2 regions of the Streptococcus lutetiensis genome follow, and region 1 is predicted to be linked to the other one. Evidence: predicted binding sites of a transcription regulator. Region 1 holds the regulator's gene; the other holds the start of a gene.
The links. The regulator HrcA, encoded in region 1, represses chaperone genes, less so after heat shock. The targets are predictions, from matches to a motif close to TTAGCACTCNNNNNNNNNGAGTGCTAA.

Region 1 (3,428 bases):
ATCAAGACCGTAAGCAAGTGCAGCTGCAGTTGGTTCGTTAACGATACGTTCTACTTCAAGACCAGCGATTTTACCAGCATCTTTAGTTGCTTGACGTTGAGCATCGTTGAAGTATGCAGGAACTGTGATAACAGCTTTTGTTACTTTTTCACCAAGGTAATCTTCAGCGTAACCTTTAAGGTATTGAAGAATCATTGCTGAGATTTCTTGTGGAGTGTATTCTTTACCGTTTGCAGATACTTTTTCAGAAGTACCCATTTTAGATTTGATAGAGATAACTGTATCTGGGTTTGTTACTGCTTGACGTTTTGCAGCATCACCAACGATGATTTCACCGTTTTTGAATGAAACAACTGATGGAGTTGTACGGTTACCTTCTGGGTTTGCAATGATTTTTGATTCAGTTCCTTCAAGAACTGCAACAGCTGAGTTTGTTGTACCTAAGTCAATACCAATAATTTTAGACATCTTCTATCCCTCTTTTTTTATATGATTTTATCTTTTTATGCTTTCTGTTATAGTTTAATGACATTGCGGTCGGGTTTGCAATTAGTTGTAAACAACAACCATTGCAGGACGCAACAAGCGTTCGTGAAGTTTATAACCTTTTTGAAGAACTTGTGCAATGCTATCCACTGGATGTTCATCATCCGCTGGAAGTGTTTGAACTGCCATGTGCAAGTTGTGGTCAAAGTTCTCAACAACCACTTCTTCAACACCTTCTTCGTTAAGCGCACGAACAAGGCTATTGCGTGTCATTTCAAGACCTTTTTTAACATCGTCAGTCAAACCTTCAACAGCAAGAGCTCGTTCCAAGTTATCCAAACTTGGTAGAATAGCTTTTGCTAAATCTTGTGAACGGTATTTTTGTAATTGCTGACGTTCTTCGTTAGCACGGCGTTGAATATTTTGCATTTCAGCATGTGCTCGAAGGTATTTATTTTCAAAATCTTCAGCACGTTCAAGTGCTTTTTGCAATTCTTCGTTTTGAGCCTCTTCTTGAGGCTGTTCTTTTGTTTTTTCTTCAGTCACAACATCAGTGGCTTCAACTTCTTCTTGAAGTTCTTCGTTTTTAGTTTCTTCTGACACTGTGTCCCTCCCTATCTTTTTACCAAATTAAATTAATTACTAAACTTAGTTGACTTCGTAATGATTACTATTAAGATATCGGTAGTAATCACCAAGTTTCATCGCTAAAACTCGCCCGATAACATTAACCAAGCTAACGCTTCGGCGATAATCCATATCAATGGGACCAATCAAGCTAAGGAGCCCAAATCCACGATAAGGAATCAGAAACTTATGTGTCAAAACAGTCACATTTGCTAAAGCCGGCTCTTGACTATCTGCAACCTGAACATTGGCAATTTCATCTTCTTTCATTAAAGAGCGAAGCGCAACCGCCACTCGCTGGTCATTATCCAAGAAACGATAAGTTCCCAAATCAGCATAATCAAGTGAATTAACTTTACCAGCTACAAAAACCAATTCTCTGAACAATTCTGCAAAAATATAATCAAACAAATCCAAAATATTATCTGTCACTGTGAAGTATTTTTGCAAAACCTGTGGAATTTCTGTTCGTAACTTATAATGGATATCCATCACCGTGCGACCAAGCAAACGTTCATCGACAATTTCTTTCAAAGTCACCAAATCTTTTAACATAAAGTTTTTCGGAATGGCGAACTGAATGGTTGCTGGTTTAGATTCATCCAAAGTTAAAACAGCTAAAGCGTCATGACTTGATAGTTGAACAATATCAAAGGCAGTTAATTTTTGACGAGCTGGCTCAACATCCAAAATCACTGATGTATAACCAGTCATATCTGCCAAAACTTGGCTTGCCCTTTGTAAAATATCATCAAGCTTAAAAGCTTCAAAATCAAAAGCCTTAACCACTTGGTAAATATCACGTTCATCGATACTATCAAGACTCAATGAATGCTCAACAAAGTACTTAAATCCAGCAGCGCTTGGCATCCGCCCACTAGACGTGTGAGCTTTCTCAAGCAACCCTAGTTTTTCAAGTTTAGCCATGTCATTACGAATGGTAGCACCACTTGAATCGATAGTTGCTTGCAAAGTTTTAGAGCCAATAGGTTCATGCGTCTGTGTAAACAATTCAACGATTAAATTTAGAATTTCACTTTGACGTTGTGTAATCATAACCTCGCCCCTTTCAACTTTTAGCACTCATTTACCTCGACTGCTAATTTATAATTCTATTATACTCCTCTAAAAAGCAGTGTCAAGGAAAAAGCATAAAAAATTAGCACTCTTTTTACTAGAGTGCTAATCCATTATTTATCATATGTTGTTAAGTCATTTTCTTCAATAATAGCAATCAATTTACTCGCATAATTGGGGTCTGAACTAAAGCCCATATCTTGCAGTGCTTGTGCTGGTTTCTTGTACCCTTTGTTAGAAACCATAACGTCATAAGCACCTTCGCTATTACGAATTTTACCTGATTTCAGCAAATCAAAATAATCGTAAATAGCATCATCCCAAGATTTATAAACAGCAAATTGGCCAATTTCAGTTTGCCACTCATTGACAAAATAACGTTTGTATTTCAAAGTCACAGGTTTATTTCCTAGCTGCGCAAAAACAGCAAAGAGATTATGATATTTTACAGCTAGCAAATTTTGACCATAATCAGATTCTAACGCCGCTTGTGCTATCACCAATGACGGACGCACGCCATAAGCTTCTGCCACTTCTTGAATCGTTGGTGCAATGTCAGCAAAAAATTCCGACTTATTATAGGAAACTTTTTCTGTTTTATTTGCACTAGGTGTTGCTCGGTGAGCATATAGCGGTGAAAAAATACCTAGAACCAAAACAGCCAAAAATACAAGAAATTGAACAAAAGAGAATCGAGATTTCATCGTTTATTCTCCTTCAACAAAGCAATGTATTCTTCAAGGCTAAGATTATTATCAGTCATGTATTTTGCTGATTCTTTACCAACATAACGGAAGTGCCAATCTTCATAATCAACACCTGTTGACTCACTTTTCCCTTTTGGAAAACGAAGAACAAACCCATATTCAGGTGCAATATCTTTTACTTTTTCCACAATATCAACATCACTTTGATTGAGGTAATTGACAGTGCTCATATCCATGGCTAAACCAGTTTGGTGTTCACTAGCCCCAGCCGGTTGTGAATACGTCTTAACCAAATATTCTGCCGCAGACTGTGTCAAACTTGGGTCAGCAGCCATTTCCTGCGATACATATGAATTAAACAATTCTTCCTGATACGCAACGCTTCGGTAACCAGAAATCAAGTGTTCACTAGCGTCAATAGCTTGCGCTGCAGCCAAGAAATTACGAGCATCATCAGCAATACGTGAATCAACCGTAATATTATCAATCTGCGTCAAATCAGGATTCATTTCTGGCGTGATGTGGTCACGA
Region 2 (3,428 bases), 120 kb from region 1:
CACTGCTAAAGCAAATCCGACAAAAACATCAAATAAGTCAGCTAAAAAAGCTTCAAATGCTTGGATTGATATCATTTTAACAGCTATTTCACAAGGTCTCTTGTGGGCTATCATGGCTATCGGTGTGTTTATTACTTTCCGCATTTTGGATATTGCTGACCTTTCTGCTGAAGGATCATTCCCACTTGGTGCAGCTTCAACAGCTATCATGATTGTTAATGGTATTAATCCATTGCCTGCGACAATTGGTGGTTTTGTGGCTGGTATGTTAGCTGGTGCTGTTGCTGGCTTCTTGCACACCAAGATGAAAATTCCAGCGCTCTTAACAGGGATTATCGTGTTAACAGCTCTTTATTCTGTTAACCTTTTGGTTTTGGGTAGTGCCAATGTGTCACTAGTTGGTCAAGAAACTCTTGTAACAGTGATGACGTCAGCTCTCAGCCTTTCAAAACTTTACGCCGTGATTTTGATTGGTGTTATCTTTGTAGCTTTGGTCATTCTATTACTTGTGGTCTTGTTGAACACACAAATGGGACTTGCTCTTCGTGCGACAGGTGATAACCTTGCTATGGGTGAAGCTAACGGGATTAAAGTTGACCGTATGAAGATTCTAGGTTACATGGTTTCAAATGGTTTGATTGCTCTTGCTGGTTCACTCTTAGCGCAAAATAACGGCTACGCTGATATGAATATGGGAACAGGAACAATCGTTAATGGCTTGGCTTCAATTATTTTGGCTGAAGTGATTGTCAAATACTTGCCACTTGGTAAACGCCTCTGGTCAATTGTTCTTGGATCAATTCTATACCGCTTGGTACTTGTTATTATCTTAGCCATGAATGTGGATGCCCAAATGCTTAAATTGGCCTCAGCAGTTCTTCTTGCTTTGATTCTTTATGTTCCAGAAATTCGCAATAAACTACACATTAAACCCTCAAAAACATTGACTCCAGGAGGTAACGACTAATGGCACTTTTAAGCTTATCAAATATCCATAAAACTTTTGAAAAAGGAACCGTTAATGAAAATCATGTCTTGCGTGGCCTTGACTTGGATATCGAACAAGGGGATTTTATCTCAGTTATCGGGGGAAATGGTGCTGGGAAATCAACACTTATGAATTCCATTGCAGGCGTCGTTGACATTGATGAGGGTGATATTGTCCTAGATGGCCAGTCTATTCGTAAAACTTCAGTTGCCGCACGTTCAAAAGACATTAGTCGAGTCTTTCAAGACCCACGAATGGGAACAGCAACCAATTTAACAATTGAAGAAAATATGGCGATTGCTTACCGTCGTGGTAAAAAGCGCAGCTTCTTCAAAAAATCTGTCACTGAACAAGAACGTGAATTGTTCAAAGAAACATTGACAGAACTTGGTTTAGGACTGGAAAATCGTATGAAAATAGATGCGTCTTTCTTATCAGGAGGGCAACGTCAAGCACTAACGCTTGCCATGGCAACCTTGGTGCGCCCCAAAATTCTTCTTCTTGATGAACATACTGCGGCCCTTGATCCCAAAACAAGTGACATGGTCATGCAGCTGACTAAGAAAGTCGTTGAAGAAGAGAAACTCACAACCTTGATGATTACGCACAACATGGAACATGCTATCGAGTATGGTAATCGTCTCGTCATGCTTTATCACGGGAAAATCGTCGTGGACGTTCGTGGCGAAGAAAAGAAAAATCTCACCGTCGCACAGCTTATGAACCTCTTCCGCAAAAACAGTGGTCAAGTCCTAAATGATGATGCTTTGGTATTAGGATAATAAGAAAAAAGACAACTTAGATGACTTAGGGTCTAAGTTGTCTTTTTTAGTGTTTTTTTCTTGACTATTTTTGACCAAGTGTTAGAATAGTTTTTGTAAACACTAGCACTCTTATGCAATGAGTGCTAACAACAATAAAAATATTGGAGGCAAAAGCATGTTGAAACCATTAGGTGACCGTGTGGTCTTGAAAGTTGAAGAAGAAAAAGAACAAACAGTTGGTGGTTTTGTCCTTGCTGGCGCAGGCAAAGAAAGCACACAAACGGCAACTGTTGTAGCTGTTGGTACTGGTGCCCGTACATTGACAGGTGAATTGGTCACACCAAGTGTTGCAGCTGGAGATAAAGTGATTATTGAAACTGGTGCAGGTGTCGAAGTGAAAGATGGTGACGATGCAGTTACTATCGTTCATGAAGCAGAAATTTTAGCTGTAGTAGCATAAGATAAATTAACAAAATAGTAGCCTTTAGTTACTTAGTTAGAATGTAGATAAACTAAAATTAATTATTTGTTGCAGTTGAATTTTAGGATTATTTGCGAGTGAAGCAAGCAATAAAACGATACTTTCTGCTGTGATGAAAGTGGCTGAAATAGTAATAAATCAGCCACCCGGAAGTTTTGAGACTCTCGGCTCAAAACTCAGGTATGGAATTCCGTAGGAAGTCGCTGCCGACCGCACCACCTAAAGAAAGTATCAGAAAAAGGTCTTGTCTTCAACCTAGATAGCTTTTAGCTACTTAGTTTTATTTGGAATACATAATAGAAATCAAATAGGGGAATAGATATGGCAAAAGATATTAAATTTTCATCAGATGCACGCGCAAGCATGATGCGTGGGGTTGATATTTTAGCAGACACTGTTAAAGTAACCTTAGGCCCTAAAGGTCGTAATGTTGTTCTTGAAAAATCATTTGGTTCACCACTTATCACTAATGATGGTGTGACAATTGCCAAAGAAATCGAACTAGAAGACCACTTTGAAAACATGGGTGCAAAATTGGTTTCAGAAGTTGCTTCTAAAACTAATGACATCGCTGGTGACGGTACAACAACTGCCACAGTATTGACACAAGCAATTGTTCGTGAAGGTCTTAAAAACGTGACTGCTGGAGCTAACCCAATCGGTATCCGTCGTGGTATCGAAGCAGCTGTTAAAGTGGCCGTTGACGAATTGAAATCAATCGCTCGACCAGTTGCTAACAAAGAAGCTATTGCCCAAGTCGCAGCCGTTTCATCACGTTCTGAAAAAGTTGGTGAATACATTTCAGAAGCTATGGAAAAAGTTGGTAATGATGGTGTTATCACAATCGAAGAATCACGTGGTATGGAAACAGAACTTGATGTAGTAGAAGGTATGCAATTTGACCGTGGATACCTTTCACAATACATGGTTACTGACAACGAAAAAATGGTTGCTGACCTTGAAAATCCATACATCTTGATTACAGATAAGAAAATCTCAAACATTCAAGATATCTTACCACTTCTTGAAGAAGTGCTCAAAACAAGTCGTCCACTTCTTATTATTGCAGACGACGTTGATGGTGAAGCTCTTCCAACACTTGTCCTTAACAAAATCCGTGGTACTTTCAACGTTGTAGCTGTTAAAGCTCCAGGATTTGGTGACCGTCGTAAAGCAATGCTTGAAGATATCGCTA

Region 2: the regulator HrcA is predicted to act here: its motif matches at 1,873-1,899, upstream of groES (co-chaperone GroES).

The regions. Positions count from the first base shown of each region.
Region 1 is NZ_LS483403.1:246,800-250,227, reverse strand. It holds gene dnaK (molecular chaperone DnaK) at 1-468, opposite strand, end outside; gene grpE (nucleotide exchange factor GrpE) at 550-1,089, opposite strand; gene hrcA (heat-inducible transcriptional repressor HrcA) at 1,135-2,169, opposite strand; gene DQN23_RS01425 (glycoside hydrolase family 73 protein) at 2,304-2,894, opposite strand; gene DQN23_RS01420 (M15 family metallopeptidase) at 2,891-3,428, opposite strand, start outside.
Region 2 is NZ_LS483403.1:121,802-125,229, forward strand. It holds gene DQN23_RS00830 (ABC transporter substrate binding protein) at 1-967, shown strand, start outside; gene DQN23_RS00835 (ABC transporter ATP-binding protein) at 967-1,770, shown strand; gene groES (co-chaperone GroES) at 1,928-2,212, shown strand; gene groL (chaperonin GroEL) at 2,555-3,428, shown strand, end outside.